Regions from separate parts of the Ensifer sp. ENS08 genome, predicted to be linked through region 1. Evidence: predicted binding sites of a transcription regulator. Region 1 holds the regulator's gene; the other holds the start of a gene.
What was found. The regulator PhoB, encoded in region 1, activates phosphate uptake and scavenging genes when phosphate is short. The targets are predictions, from matches to a motif close to TGTCATNNANCTGTCAT.
Positions count from the first base shown of each region.

Region 1 (7,917 bases):
CGCAAGGACGGCCTGGCTGTCGACATCGACGGCGACTACACCGAAACGCTCGCCCGTATCGCTGCCAACAAGAACGGCATCGGCGTGTTCGGCCTGTCCTTCTACGAAAACAACGCCGACAAGCTGAAGGTCGCGACCGTCAACGGCATCGTACCGTCGACCGAAACGATCGCTTCCGGCGAGTACCCGGTTTCTCGCCCGCTGTACTTCTACGTCAAGAAGGCACATCTCGGCGTTATCCCGGGCCTCAAGGAATATGTTGAGTTCTTCCTCGACGACCAGATGATCGGCCCGGAAAGCCCGCTCGCCGAATACGGCCTCGTTGCCGCTCCGGACGCTGAGCGCGAAGAAATCCGCAAGGCTTTCTCTGCCGGCAACATGCTCTGATAATGACAAGCCCCGGCGCGATGTCTTCGCGCCGGGGCATGCCTTCATTCGATTTGCCGGCACCCATGACGGGCGATGCCGGGGAGACGTGCGGATGAGTACTTCGCTCCTTCTTTTGCTCATTATTGTTATTGGTTTCATTGCTTATTTTGCAGGCCGCGCCCGTTCGCTGGCGCAGTCCGGCGGCAAGCTCTCCAACCTGCATTCACTGCCGGGCTATCACGGTAGCTACGTCGCCATCTGGGCGATGCTTCCGGCCGCACTCGTTCTCGGCACCTGGCTGTTCGCCGCTCCCGTGTATATCGACGGAAGCACGCGCGCGGCCTTGCCGGATACCGTCCAGAGCCAGGGCCCTGCCGCCGTGCAGCTCGCGCTCGGTCAGGTCAAATCCGTTGCCGGTGGCCTTCTGCGCCTGAGCGGCGAGGAACTCGCAGCCCTTGAGAGCGGCTCCGCCAATCTTCGCGCGACGCTCGCGTCCAAGGGCGTTGCCCTTGCTGGCGAAGGCGATCCCTACATGGTCACCGTCGCCAAGCACTTCAACGCGATGACCGCGACCAACCGCTGGCTGATGACGGTCGCCGTTCTGCTGATCGCGATTGCCGGCGGCCTCTACGCCATCCGCAACGTCGCGACCCGCTTCCGCGCCCGCAACCAGGTCGAGCGGGTCATTCTCGGCTCACTGATCGTCGCGTCCTCCATCGCCATCCTGACGACGGTCGGCATCGTCGCCTCGATGCTGTCGGAAGCCGGACGCTTCTTCACCATGGTCTCGCCGTTCGAGTTCTTCTTCGGCACGGTCTGGGATCCGCGGTTTGCCGCTGCTGGCAGCGGCGGCGCTTCGGGCCAGTTCGGCCTCATCCCGCTTCTTGCCGGCACGCTCTACATCGCCTTCGTCGCCATGCTGTTTGCGGTGCCGATCGGCCTCTTCGCGGCGATCTACATGGCGGAATATGCAAGCCCGCGCCTGCGTTCGACCGCAAAGCCGCTGCTCGAAGTGCTCGCCGGCATCCCGACCATCGTCTACGGTTTCTTTGCGCTGGTGACCGTTGGCCCGTTCCTGCGTGACATCTCCGCCCAGATGAACGGTCTCATGACCGGCAACTACCAGAACTTCATCCAGGCACAGAGCGTTCTGACGGCGGGCATCGTCATGGGCATCATGCTGATCCCATTCGTGTCGTCGCTGTCGGACGACATCATCACCCAGGTGCCGCGGGCACTTCGTGACGGCTCGCTCGGCCTTGGCGCCACCCGCTCGGAGACGGTCAAGAAGGTCATCCTTCCGGCAGCCCTCCCGGGCATCGTCGGCGCGCTGCTGCTCACCGCCTCGCGCGCCGTCGGCGAGACCATGATCGTGGTGCTGGCAGCTGGTGTGGCGGCCCGCATGCAGATCAATCCCTTCGAGCCGATGACGACGGTGACCGTTAAGATCGTCAACCAGCTGACAGGTGACCTCGAGTTCACCTCGCCGCAGACGTTGGTGGCCTTCGCACTGGGCATCACGCTCTTCGTCATCACGCTCGGCCTCAACATTTACGCGCTCTACATCGTGCGCAAATACCGGGAACAGTACGAATGACCGACATCGCTTCCCCGACCGTCCGGATCTCCGCCCGTCCCGCATCCGCCAAGCGCGATATCGGCATCAAGCGTCGCTATGCTGCCGAACGCCGGTTCCGCTTCTACGGCATGGCCGCGATCAGCACCGGTCTCTTCTTCCTGGCATTGCTGCTGTGGACCGTCTTTTCCAACGGCTACACCGCATTCCAGCAGACGACGATTACGCTGCCGATCGAATTCACCGAAAAGGTCATCGACCCCAAAGGCGAACGCGCGACCGACGGCAAGGTGCTGATGACCGCCAACTATCCGCTGTTGGTGCGCGACGCGCTCGTCAAGCAGCTCGGCATCGACGCCACCAAGCGGCCGCAGGTCAAGCAGGCGACCGACATGGTTTCCGCGAGCTCCCGCACGCTATTGCGCGACATGGTCGCCGCCGACCCGTCGATCATCGGCAAGACGGTTCCTGTCACGCTGCTGGCCGAGGCCAACATCGACTCCGCCTTCAAGGGCCAGATCGATCTCTCGGTCGATGAGGGCAAGCGCAAGGTCAAGGACCAGCAGGTCACCTGGATGAACGAGCTGGCGAGCGCCGGCATCCTGAAGAAGAGCTTCAACACCGGCATCTTCACCTTCGGCGCCTCCAGCCGTCCCGAAGCGGCAGGCGTCGGCGTCGCTGCCCTCGGCTCGCTCTACATGATGCTGATCGTGCTGGTGCTGTCGCTTCCGATCGGCGTCGCCGCCTCGATCTACCTCGAGGAGTTTGCGCCGAAGAACCGGCTGACCGACCTGATCGAGGTCAACATCAACAACCTCGCGGCCGTTCCGTCGATCGTCTACGGCCTCCTGGGTCTCGCCGTCTTCATCAACTTCGCCGGCATGCCGCGCTCGGCAGCCGTCGTCGGCGGCTTCGTGCTGACGTTGATGACCCTGCCGACGATCATCATCGCCACCCGTGCGGCGTTGAAGGCGGTCCCGCCGTCGATCCGCTCGGCGGCCCTCGGTCTCGGTGCGTCGAAGATGCAGACCATCTTCCACCACGTGCTGCCGCTGGCAATGCCGGGCATCCTGACCGGCACCATCATCGGTCTTGCCCACGCGCTTGGTGAAACCGCGCCGCTGCTCCTGATCGGCATGGTCGCCTTCGTCGTCGATTTTCCCGGTTCGCCGATGGAACCGTCGACGGCACTGCCGGTGCAGATCTACATGTGGGCCAACGAGGCGGAACGCGCCTTCGTCGAGCGCACCTCCGGCGCAATCATCATTCTTCTCATCTTCCTGGTCGTCATGAACCTTGGAGCCATTCTGTTGCGACGTCGCTTTGAGCGCCGCTGGTAGTGAGGTAATTACTATGAACATCATGTCAGAAGCAGCAGTCGAGAAGGCTCTGGATCAGAAAATGAACACCGTGCCCTACAAGATGATCGGCAAGGATGTGTCGGTCTATTACGGCGAGAAGCGTGCGCTTTTCGACGTCAACCTCAACATCCGCGAGAACACGGTCACGGCGCTGATCGGACCTTCGGGTTGCGGCAAGTCGACCTTCCTGCGCACGCTGAACCGCATGAACGACACGATCGAGAACTGCCGCGTCACCGGCAAGATCACGCTCGACGAGGACGACATCTACGACCCGACGATCGACGTCGTCGAGCTTCGCGCCCGCGTCGGCATGGTCTTCCAGAAGCCGAACCCGTTCCCGAAGTCGATCTACGACAACGTCGCCTACGGCCCGCGGATTCACGGACTTGCCCGCACCAAGGCCGACTTTGACGAGGTGGTCGAGACCAGCCTGCAGAAGGCCGGTCTGTGGAACGAGGTAAAGGATCGTCTGCAGGAGCCCGGCACCGGCCTTTCCGGTGGTCAGCAGCAGCGTCTCTGCATCGCGCGTGCCGTCGCCGTCAGCCCGGAAGTCATCCTCATGGACGAGCCGTGCTCGGCTCTCGATCCGATCGCGACCGCCAAGGTCGAAGAGCTCATCCACGAGCTGCGCACGAACTTCACGATCGTCATCGTGACCCACTCGATGCAGCAGGCCGCCCGCGTTTCGCAGCGCACCGCCATGTTCCACCTCGGCAATCTCGTCGAGGAGAACGACACCGACAAGATGTTCACCAATCCGGATGACCAGCGCACCCAGGATTACATCATGGGCCGCTTCGGCTGAGGCCGCATAAGGCTGCAACAGTAACTGCAAAGCGCCCGTAAGGATCGACGATCATGTCCATGCATATCATGTCCGCCTATGACGAAGAACTGAAGTACCTGACGCGCCGCATCTCGGAGATGGGCGGCCTCGCCGAACAGATGGTCGCCGAGTCCGTTCGCGCGCTGGTCAACTCCGACCTGGCTCTCGCACAGAAGGTGATCTCGGACGACACCGTCCTCGACGACGCCGAGCGCCAGATCGGTGAGAAGGCGATCGTCACGATCGCCAAGCGTCAGCCGGTCGCCGCCGACCTGCGTGAGATCATGGGGTCGATCCGCATCGCCTCCGATCTGGAGCGCGTCGGCGACCTCGGCAAGAACACCGCCAAGCGCGTGATCGCGGTCGCCGGCTCCGGCATTCCGCGCAAGCTCGCCCGTGGCCTCGAGCATCTGGCAGAGCTCGCTCTCGTCCAGCTCAAGGAAGTGCTCGACGTCTACGCCTCGCGCTCGCCGGAAAAGGCCAACAGCATCCGCGAGCGTGACGAGGAGATCGACGCGATCTACACCTCGCTGTTCCGCGAGCTCTTGACCTACATGATGGAAGATCCGCGCAACATCACGCCCTGCACGCATCTTCTGTTCTGCGCCAAGAACATCGAGCGCATCGGCGACCACGCGACCAATATCGCTGAGACGATCTATTACATGGCGACGGGTGCTCAGCCGGAAGGCGAGCGTCCGAAGGATGACACCACGTCGACGCTGGGCTCGGTCAACGACTGAGCGCCAAGCGCGCCGTAAGCATGCATGCCCCTTGAAATCTGATCCGGTCGCGGCTTCGGTCGCGGCCCCGAATTCCTGTATCTGAAGCATGCGGTTTTCGCCCCGCCTTTGAAAACGGCGGATGTGCTCCAGATTTAGAGTGTCTGAGCGCCGGCCGGGCCGATGAGCCCAAAGGCCGCCCGCGGTAAGGAGACGTTACCTGATGTTGCCAAAAATCGCCGTAGTCGAAGACGAAGAGGCGCTGAGCGTTCTGCTGCGTTACAATCTGGAAGCCGAGGGCTTCGACGTCGATACGATCCTGCGGGGCGACGAGGCGGAGATCCGGCTTCAGGAGCGGCTGCCCGACCTGCTTATCCTCGACTGGATGCTGCCCGGTGTTTCCGGCATTGAACTTTGCCGTCGGCTGCGCCAGCGTCCGGAGACCGAACGTCTGCCGATCATCATGCTGACGGCGCGCGGCGAGGAAAGCGAGCGCGTCCGGGGTCTGGCGACGGGTGCCGACGACTACGTGGTCAAGCCCTTCTCGACGCCGGAGCTGATGGCGCGCGTCAAGGCGATGCTGCGCCGGGCAAAGCCCGAGGTGCTCTCGACGCTGCTTCGCTGCGGCGACATCGAACTCGACCGCGAGACCCACCGCGTTCATCGCCGCAGCCGCGAAGTGCGCCTCGGCCCGACCGAGTTCCGTCTTCTGGAGTTCCTCATGTCCTCGCCGGGCCGCGTCTTCTCTCGCTCGCAGCTTCTGGATGGCGTCTGGGGGCATGACATCTATGTCGACGAGCGCACCGTCGACGTGCATGTCGGTCGTCTGCGCAAGGCTCTGAACTTCTCGAACATGCCCGACGTCATCCGCACCGTTCGCGGCGCCGGCTATTCGCTCGAAAGCTGAGCGGTCTGAAAGTCGCCAACAAAAAAAGGGGCCGATCGGCCCCTTTTTATTGATGCGGTCCGGCTTCTCAGCGGGCCCTGCGGCGCTCGCCCGACGGCTGGTAGGCCAGCCGCGCATGGAAGGTGCAGTAAGGCGAGGCTTCCGGGGAATCGTTGCCGCAGAAGTGAAACTCTTCCTTCAGCGGGTCGCCGATCGGCCACTTGCAGGTGCGCTCGGTGAGCTGGGTCAGCTCGAGGCGGCGCGACATCGGCACGACTACGTCGGTCCGGGTGCTGAAATCCTGCTCGGCAACGAGATCGACTTCGATTTCTTCCTTGAGAACGACAGCGCCGGCCGCGCGTGCAACCGGGCGGGTCGAAACGCGCGAAGCGTAGTTCGGTGCGCGCGGTGCCGAAGTCGGGCGCTTCGGACGGGCTGCCGTCGTGGTGCTGCCGCCGGCCTTGGCGCGACCTGGCAGGCTCAGGCGGTGAACCTTGCCGATGACAGCGTTACGGCTGACGCCGCCGAGCTGCGCCGCGATCTGGCTTGCGCTCAGGCCCTCGGACCAAAGCTTCTTCAGTTTCTCCACCCGCTCGTCAGTCCAGTTCATTTCTGCACTCTCCGTTCTCAGCGTTGGGGATGGCAGAATCCCTCACCGCACCCCGGTTAAACCCCGGGGTTGCAAACGCGATAACTCTTTTGGTGACTAGGTCCGCCGCATGCGTCTAGTAATTGAATGTTAACGTACTGACCGCTGGACTCTGTGGCAAGAGTCCCGGGAATCAGGCCGAATCGATTTCGTAGTTTTCCCCAACTTGCTCGGCCAGCGTTGCATTTTTGCAAGCCCTCCCGGACGATTTTTCTGCTGCCAGGAATCGACCCTTCATGTTGCGCTGCAAGGCTTGGTTTTGTTGACATTGCAGCGCGAAATGGGAATAGTGCCTGCGCCGCCGAAAGGCGGCATTTTTGATTTTTATCGGCCCGCGTGAGGCGCGGGATCGATGTCGATCTGGAGTGAAGGAGAGCCTCGCATGACTGCAACCACGCCGCTTTACGATACCTACATGCGTGCGCCGTTGCGTTTCGAGCGAGGAGAGGGCGCCTGGCTGATCGCTGAAGACGGCACGCGTTATCTCGATTTCGGTGCCGGCGTTGCCGTGAACTCGCTCGGCCACGCGCACCCGCACCTGGTCGAAGCGCTGAAGGCGCAGGCCGACAAGGTCTGGCACCTGTCCAACCTTTATGAAATTGCGGGCCAGGAAAGCCTCGGCCGCCGGCTGACGGCGGTGACCTTTGCCGACAAGGTCTTCTTCACCAATTCGGGCGCGGAAGCGCTGGAATGCGCCATCAAGACGGCACGGCGTTACCACTTCTCCAAGGGCCACCCGGAGAAGTTCCACGTCATCACCTTCGAAGGCGCCTTCCACGGCCGCACGATCGCGACGATCGCCGCCGGTGGTCAGCAGAAATACATCGAAGGTTTCGGGCCGAAGGCGCCGGGCTTCTACCAGGTTCCGTTCGGCGACATCGCCGCGGTCAAGAATGCGATTACCGAGGAAACCGCAGCGATCCTGATCGAGCCGATCCAGGGCGAGGGCGGCATCCGTCCGGCGACCAAGGAGTTCATGCAGGAACTGCGCGCGCTCTGCGACGAGTTCGGCCTGCTCTTGATCCTCGACGAGGTCCAGACCGGCGTCGGCCGTACCGGCAAGCTGTTTGCCTATGAATGGGCGGATATCCGTCCGGATATCATGGCGGTCGCCAAGGGTATCGGCGGTGGCTTCCCGTTCGGCGCCTGCCTCGCGACTGAGGAAGCCGCATCTGGTATGGTGGCGGGCACGCATGGCTCCACATATGGCGGCAACCCGCTGGCCATGGCCGTCGGCAACGCCGTGCTCGACGTCGTTCTGGCCGACGGATTCCTGACGCATGTGCGCGATGTCGCGCTGGTCTTCCGCCAGGGCCTTGCGTCGCTCAAGGACTGCTTCCCTGATGTCATCGAGGACATCCGCGGCGACGGTTTGATGCTGGGCATCAAGGTGAAGGGCCCTTCGGCCGATCTGCTGAAGGAAATCCGCGCCGAAAAGCTCCTGGCCGTGCCGGCGGGCGAAAATGTGCTGCGTCTGCTGCCGCCGCTGACCGTGACGGCGGAAGAGGCGCGCGAGGGGCTCGCA
Region 1 covers NZ_JACVBF010000001.1:679,550-687,466, reverse strand. Annotated here, with positions in the region: gene IB272_RS03220 (substrate-binding domain-containing protein) at 1-387, shown strand, start outside; gene pstC (phosphate ABC transporter permease subunit PstC) at 482-1,966, shown strand; gene pstA (phosphate ABC transporter permease PstA) at 1,963-3,285, shown strand; gene pstB (phosphate ABC transporter ATP-binding protein PstB) at 3,299-4,114, shown strand; gene phoU (phosphate signaling complex protein PhoU) at 4,165-4,878, shown strand; gene phoB (phosphate regulon transcriptional regulator PhoB) at 5,081-5,764, shown strand; gene IB272_RS03190 (GcrA family cell cycle regulator) at 5,832-6,353, opposite strand; gene IB272_RS03185 (aspartate aminotransferase family protein) at 6,775-7,917, shown strand, end outside.

Region 2 (7,917 bases), on a different contig from region 1:
AATCTCAGGATGGTCCTTGAGAAGGTCGAGTGCCTGAGCGAACCGCTCGGGATCGGCAGCGACGTCGCCGAAATAGGAGACTGTCGCCAGAGCGAGAAAGCGGTTTGCGACCTGTTCGGTCGACGGCGTGCCGGCCTCGGCTTTCTCCAGATGCCGCTTCAGCCGCGTCCAGCTGGCAAAGCCGAATTCGCGGGCAAGCACCAGCTGGGCATCCTGAAGGCCCATTGCGGTCGGTTCGGAGAAATAGGGAAGCGCCCGCTGCCTTGCACTGGCATCGCCAGCCTTGACGGCCTTCAAAAAGGCCTTGGCCTGCTTGCGGATCGCATCGAGGGTAATCTTCGCGGAAAGATCGCGCGTGATCATGAAAGACCTCCTTTCATTCACGTCCGGTATCCGCGCCCACAGACTGAAAAGAGGTGTGGCAACCAAGTTCAGTGAAACAGGTGGGCCTTGCCCTTCCCGCGGATCGGATGCGCCCTGCGAACGACCTCATCGCTAGCATGGCCTCGATATACTTGTCCAGCGCGGTCAGCTTTCCGGTTCGTAGCGGACGAAGGCGAAACGATCACCCGCGGGCGCCCAGTTGGGAACGTTGATCGTTCCCTGCCCGCCGAAGAGCTCGAACAGGATGCGGGCATTGCCGCCGTCCAGGTCCATCAGCCGCAACCGGACATCGAGATCCCTCGGATGATCGAAGACGTCGCCGTCATAGGAAAGCACGAGCAGGTGCTTACCGTCAGGCGACGGATGCGGAAACCAGTCGCCATAGGGGCTGTCGGTGATGCGCGTGACTTCGCTGCCGTCCGGGCGGATCCGCCAGATCTGCATCTGGCCGGTACGGCTCGAGTTGAAATAGATCCATTCGCCGTCTGCCGACCAATCGGGCCCGTCGTTGCGGCCCTCCCCATGGGTGAGCCTTCGCTCCTCGCCGCCGTCGACGGAGATCGTATAGATGTCGAAGACCTGGTCGCGGATGCCGCAATAGGTCACCGTGTTCCCGTCGGGCGACCAGCCGTGCCAATAGGAAGGCAGGTTGCGGGTGACGAGCCGCGGCGTGCCGCCTTCGACCGGCAGCAGGTAGATCGCCGATTTCCCGAACTCGGTCTTGTCGCTGATCGCGATCGTCGTGCCATCCGGGGAGAGGCCGTGGTCGTTGTTGCAGAGCGTCGCAAAACCGGTATCGATCTCCACCGGTTCGGAACCATCAAGGCCAAGCCGATAGAGCCTGCCGTCACCGTTGATGATCAGATGTGAGCCGTCCCGCGACCAGTTCGGTGCCTCGACCAGCCGGTCCGTCTGCCAGACAACCCGCGTTTCACCTGTTGCGATGTCATGGATCTCGACGGAACTCCGCATGCTCTTCTCTCCCGGACGAGGCCGCTATTTCTTGTCTTCACCCGCCGGCAGAGTCGCCAGAACCTTGGAACAGACCGATTGCATCAGAACGGAATCGCGTCGGTCCCGCAAGGTGGTGACCAGACCCCAGGCCAGCAGGAGCAGGATGCAGATGAAGGCAACGCCGACGACGGTGAGGCTTCCGGTCGCAAGGCCATAGACCCCAAAGATCGCAGGCGTCGCGAAATAGCCGATCTGCGCCGATAGCTGCCGGCCGGCGGAAACGTCGCTTGCCGACCACAGTCGCAGGAGCCGGATCTCCTCGTCCGTAAAATCTGGACGGCCCTGTCGGCCGTCCGTCTCTTCGGCGAGGATATCCATCGCCTAGCCCCGGTCGCGGAAGCGGTTGGTGATCGGGTAGCGGCGGTCGCGTCCGAAGTTCTTCTTGGTGATCTTGACGCCCGGCGCCGATTGCCGGCGCTTGTATTCGGCGATGTAGAGCAGATGCTCGACCCGGTGAACGGTCACCTCGTCATGGCCGCGGGCGACGATCTCGTCCGTCCCCATTTCCTTTTCCACCAGGCATTCGAGAATGTCGTCGAGCACCGGATAGGGCGGCAGCGAATCCTGGTCCGTCTGGTTGGGACGAAGCTCGGCCGAAGGCGCCTTGTCGATAATGTTCTGCGGAATGACGATCCCGGAGGGACCAAGCGCGCCCGGAGGAACCGTGGTATTGCGCCAGCTCGAGATGGCATAGACCTGCATCTTGTAGAGGTCCTTGATCGGGTTGAAGCCGCCGTTCATGTCGCCATAGAGCGTGGCATAGCCGACCGACATCTCCGACTTGTTGCCCGTGGTCACAACCATCGAGCCGAACTTGTTGGAGATCGCCATCAGGATCGTGCCGCGGGTGCGGCTCTGCAGGTTCTCCTCGGTGATGCCGGATTCCGTGCCTTCGAACGTATCGGAGAGTGCGCTGAGGAACCCTTCGACCGGCTCGGAGATCGGCACGATGTCGTAACGGCAGCCGAGGGCCTCGGCGCATTCCTTGGCGTCCTTCAGCGATTCCTGCGAGGTGTAGCGGTAGGGCAGCATGATCGTGCGCACCCGCTCTTCGCCGAGCGCATCGACGGCGAGCGCTGCGCAAATGGCGGAATCGATACCGCCGGAGAGGCCAAGCACGACATTCTTGAAGCCGTTCTTGTTCACATAATCGCGGAAGCCGAGCATGCAGGCGCGGTAATCCGCCTCCTCCCGCTCCGGCAGGCGCGACTTCAGGCCGAGCTCGCAATGCCAGCCGCTCTCGCCCTTCTTCCACTCCACGATCGAGATCGCCTCTTCGAACTGGCTCATCTGGAAGGCGAGCGACTTGTCGGTGTTGAAGGCGAAGCTGGCGCCGTCGAAGACCAGTTCGTCCTGGCCGCCGAGCTGGTTGGCATAGATCATCGGCAGGCCGGTCTCGATCACCTGCTTCAGCACGACCTGATGGCGCACGTCGACCTTGCCGCGATAATAGGGCGAACCATTCGGCGACAGCAGGATTTCAGCACCGCTTTCGGCCAGCGTCTCGCAGACGCCGAGATCGCCCCAGATGTCCTCGCAGATCGGAATGCCGATGCGCACACCGCGGAAATTGACCGGTCCCGGCATCTCGCCCGGATCGAAGACGCGCTTCTCGTCGAACTCGCCGTAGTTCGGAAGATCGACCTTGTCGCGGATCGCGATCACCTTGCCATCGTCGAGTACTGCCACGGCGTTATGTCGGCCGGTCTTCGACAGGCGCGGGAAGCCGATGATGACGCCCGGGCCGCCATCGGCCGTTTCGGCGGCCAGCTTTTCGACGGCCTGGAGGCAGGCCTTGAGAAAGGCCGGCTTCAGAACAAGGTCTTCCGGCGGATAGCCCGAAATGAACAGCTCCGTCAAAAGCAGGAGATCGGCGCCCTGTCGCGCCGCATCGGCGCGCGCCTCACGCGCCTTGGCCAGGTTTCCGGCGATGTCGCCCACGGTCGGATTGAGCTGGGCAACGGCGATACGAAGGAGCGAGGGGGCGTTTTTATGGGCGGTCATGAGCGGGCCTGTCGGTCTGTCCTGAACGATTGCATCTGACTTTCGCAATGTTCTTTAGCGCAATCTGCGGGAAAATACCCACAGCCAATCGCAGCCACGCGAAAAAAACCGAAAACTTCTGTTTTTCCCGGTCCTTATACTGGGCCGTTCGTGCGGCTTCACGCCACGAAAAGCCACCCTCCATTCCCGTTAAGAAACCATTCATCCCCTGTTCAAAATGACGGGCGTATGACAGTTACACGACGCATTTATGAAATTGGAGAATATGTTGGCCAGTATCGATTCCGCTGTCGCGCGAGGCTCACGTGTCTATGCCGACCGACCCGGCTTCGCCGCACGGCACGCCAAGACGCTCGCTTCCACGCGCAGCGCCCTGTTCTCCCTGTTCGTTGCAACTGCCCTTGTCTTCGCCGTTGAACTGATCGTCCGTCAGTCGCTGACCGACACCCTTTCCTATGTCCTCGACCCGACGCGCCCGGCGCTGACGACCATCGGCATATTTTTTCTCATTCTGCTCGCTGTCGACGGTATTTTCGGCCGCGAGCACAAGTCCGCCGTGGTGATCGCGCCGCTGGCACTTCTTCCGGCCGTCATCTGCCAGCAGAAGCAGGTGTTCCTGTCCGATCCGCTCTATCCGACCGACTTCCTGTTCGGCCGCCAGATCATGGAGCTGATGCCCGTGCTGGTGAAGGACCGTCCGTGGACGGCGGTCGGCATCGCGGTCGGCCTGGTTGCCACCGTCGTCGCCATCGCCCTCCTGTTGCGCTTTGCCTGGCGGACCTTCCCGAAGCTGACGACCCGCGAGCGTGTCGCCCGCCTCGCCTTCGCGCTGCCGCTGCTCGTCGCCTTCTGGAACATCATGGATTACAACCAGTTCTCCTGGATCCGTGATCGCCTGAAGGTCATCCCGATCATGTGGGACCAGACCGAGAACTATAAGCACAACGGCTTTGCGCTCGCCTTTGCGATCAACCTGCCGATGGCCAATGTCAGCGCGCCCGCCGGCTACATGGCCGACGCGATCGACCGCATTCCGGTGAAGCCGCTTCCCGCCGGCACCTCGCACCGCGGCAAGCCCGACGTCATCGTGCTGATGAGCGAATCCTTCTGGGATCCGACCCGCCTGCCGAACGTCAAGCTGTCGCCCGACCCGATGCCGACGATCCGCGAAATGCAGTCGGGCAACGTCTTCTCGCCGGAGTTCGGCGGCATGACCGCCAACGTCGAGTTCGAGGCGCTGACCGGCTTCTCCAACGCGTTCCTGCCCTATGGCAGCATCCCGTACCAGCAGTACATCCGCAATCCGATCCCGTCGCTTGCCACTTTCTTCCGTGGCGAAGGCTACGTCTCGCGCGCCATCCATCCGTTCCAGAGCTGGTTCTGGAACCGCACCGCCGTCTACAAGGCCTTCGGCTTCGACATGTTCAAGTCGGAAGAGAACATGCCACCGATGCAGAAGCGCGGCATCTTCGCCTCGGACGACTCGCTGACCAACGAGATCATCCGCCAGGCCGACGCGATGGACGACCCGTTCTTCTTCTTCGCCGTCACACTCCAGGGCCATGGCCCCTATGAGGCCAACCGCTACGCCAACAACACCATCAAGGTCGAAGGCGACCTGCCCGAGGCCGACCGCCAGGTGCTTGCCACCTACGCGCAGGGCATCAAGGAGGCTGACGACAGCCTGAAGAAGCTGATGGACTGGGCCAAGAACCGCGATCGCGAAACGGTTATCGTGCTTTTTGGCGATCATCTGCCGCCGCTTAACACCGTCTATACCAGCACCGGTTTCATGAAGGGTGTGACGGCGGAGCGCAAAGGTTCGAAGGAACAGATGAAGGCGCAGCATGAAACGCCGCTCGTCGTCTGGTCGAACAAGACTGGCCCGAAGAAGAACGTCGGCACCATCAGCCCGGCCTTCCTCTCCTACCAGATCCTCAAGCAGTCCGGTTACGAGCATCCCTACTACACCGGCTTCCTCGGCAAGGTGTATGACCAGTACCGCGTCGTCGACCGCTACATGCTGATCCGCAAGAATGGCAAGGAAGTCGCCGAGTGGTCGCGCCAGCCGAAGGTGCCGGCACTCCTGCGTGACTACCGCTTCCTGCAGCACGACATGATGTTCGGCGACCGCTTCTCGACCGACCGGTTCTTCAAGTCACACGCTGATCTCTTCGCCAGCGTCGAGACCCACTGATCGAAGACCGGAGCGGACAGCAACCGCTCCGGTCTTTGCGGCATTTTCGCGTACCGCCTGATTTCCTTGCGGCGCTGACGCGCTAGATTGTCTCCGGCCAACTCCGGAGATCGCCATGCCGCACTTCAATGACATATCGAAACAGCTTTTCGGCAAGCCGCTCAGCGAGCTCGGAGAGATCGAGCGCCGCATTCTTACCCATGCCCGGGACCGACGCACGCTCGCCACCGATTCACATGCCGCCTTCACGGCACGGCTCTCCTTCGGCGACAGGCTCGCAGACAACATCGCCCGCGTCGGCGGCTCCTGGAGCTTCATCATCGGCTTCTGCGGCTTACTCGTCTTCTGGGTTTTGCTGAACACCATTCTGCTCGCCACCGGCGCCTTCGATCCCTACCCCTATATCTTCCTCAACCTGATGCTTTCGATGCTCGCCGCGCTGCAGGCTCCGGTCATCATGATGTCGCAGAACCGCCAGGCGGAGCGCGACCGCTTCGCTGCCTCGAAGGATTACGAAGTCAATCTCAAGTCGGAAGTCGAACTGATCGCGCTGCATCACAAGGTCGACGACGTGTTGCTGCGCGAGATCTCCGAATTGCGCGCGGACCTGGCGACGCTCAACCGGCAGCTCGAACGCTATCGCACGCCCCCAGGACAGGAGTGACCGGACCCGGGCCGAACCGGGACGATGCGCTGGCGATAGGCAAGCCTGCCCTCGCGCGGATCCGGCGCCCGGACGCGGGCGCGCAGCCGCCGCGACAGGGCGAAAACTAGCTCATTTTCATAAATACTAATTCAACTGTGAATACACATTTTGCAACATTCGCGAAATGCATGGGGATTCAACAACTTATCGGAGTATGAAAAAATTAATATTTGAGGATCACGTTATGGGTGCAGGGACATTCAAGAAATACAGCAACGTGGGTACGCGGAGATGCTGCAATGTCCAACTTCAAGCGCCTGATAGGCGGCCGGGACGGGGCCGCTGCGATCGAATTTGCAATAATAGCACCACTCTTCTTCATGTGCGTGCTGACCCTGATCGCCTATGGCGTCTATCTCAGTGCCGCCCATTCCATTCAGCAGATTGCTGCCGATGCCGCCCGCACAGCCATCGCCGGCCTCTCCCAAACCGAGCGTGAACGGCTCGCGACCGACTATATCCGTCGCACGACGATGGATCAGGCCTTCATCAAGTCGTCGCGCATGACCGTCACCGTCAGGGACGACGCCAACAACGCAAACCAGTTCACCGTCCGGATCAAATACGACGCCGGCGACCTGCCGATCTTCAACCTGTTCACATTCGCCATGCCGAGCGAACAGATCGAGCGCTTCGCAACCATTCGCATCGGAGGGGTCTGATATGCTGTGGAAACCCATACGCTCCCTCGCCCGAGCCCGTAGCGGCAACATCGGTATCTCGGCCGCCCTGGCCATGCCGTTGGTGATCACGTCCATGGCCCTTGCGATCGACTACGGCTACCTAACCGTCCAGAAGCGTGAAATGCAGTCTTCGGTCGATCTCGCTGCGATCGCGGCAGCGGCCAACGTCTCCGCCGCCGAGAAGGCCGTGCTCAACCACTTCGCCAACAATGGCCTGAACTACGGCGTGTCGACGCCGAACGGTTTGTTGACCATCGACGGCAAGACCCTGCCGCCCGGTGACATCAGCACCGCCAAGCTTGATGGCGTCGCGACCGTAACGCGCGGGCGCTACGTCCCCGATCCGTCGGTCGATGCCGGCCAGCGCTTCATCAAGGACGCCACGCCCACGGACGCCGTGCAGGTGATGCTCGAAAGGAAGGGAGACATCTTCCTCGCCTCGATCTTCAGCGCCCCGCCGGACCTCAGCGTCTACGGCACGGCGGCGAGTTCGAAGATCGCGGCCTTCTCCGTAGGCTCCCGTCTTGCAAGCCTCAATGATGGGCTGCTCAACTCCATCCTCGGGCAGATGCTCGGAACGACGATCTCGCTCAAGGTCATGGATTACCAGGCGCTCATCGACGCCGATATCGATATCCAGCCCTTCCTGAAGATCATTGCGACCAGGCTCAACCTGACGGCTGCCTCCTATGAAGACGTGCTCAAGGCAAACCTGACGATGCCGCAGCTGCTTGCCTCCATGCGGCTGGTCCAGGGCCTGTCCGGAACGGTCACGACCGCACTCAAGAGCATCGAGCTTTCGACCTCGAACGACAAGCGCACCTTCACCTTGGCGCAGATCCTCAACCTCGATCCGAAGAAGAGCCTGCAGGTCGACGCCGGCTCCGATTGGGCGATGCGCGTAAGCGTGCTGCAGATCGTGTCGGCGG
Region 2 covers NZ_JACVBF010000002.1:746,363-754,279, reverse strand. Annotated here, with positions in the region: gene IB272_RS09325 (ankyrin repeat domain-containing protein) at 1-363, opposite strand, end outside; gene IB272_RS09320 (TolB family protein) at 529-1,356, opposite strand; gene IB272_RS09315 (hypothetical protein) at 1,381-1,716, opposite strand; gene IB272_RS09310 (NAD+ synthase) at 1,720-3,402, opposite strand; gene IB272_RS09305 (LTA synthase family protein) at 3,671-5,599, shown strand; gene IB272_RS09300 (DUF1003 domain-containing protein) at 5,715-6,263, shown strand; gene IB272_RS09295 (TadE/TadG family type IV pilus assembly protein) at 6,545-6,967, shown strand; gene IB272_RS09290 (TadG family pilus assembly protein) at 6,969-7,917, shown strand, end outside.
Region 2: a site for PhoB is predicted at 3,620-3,636, ahead of IB272_RS09305 (LTA synthase family protein). Genes of this name have one in related genera too.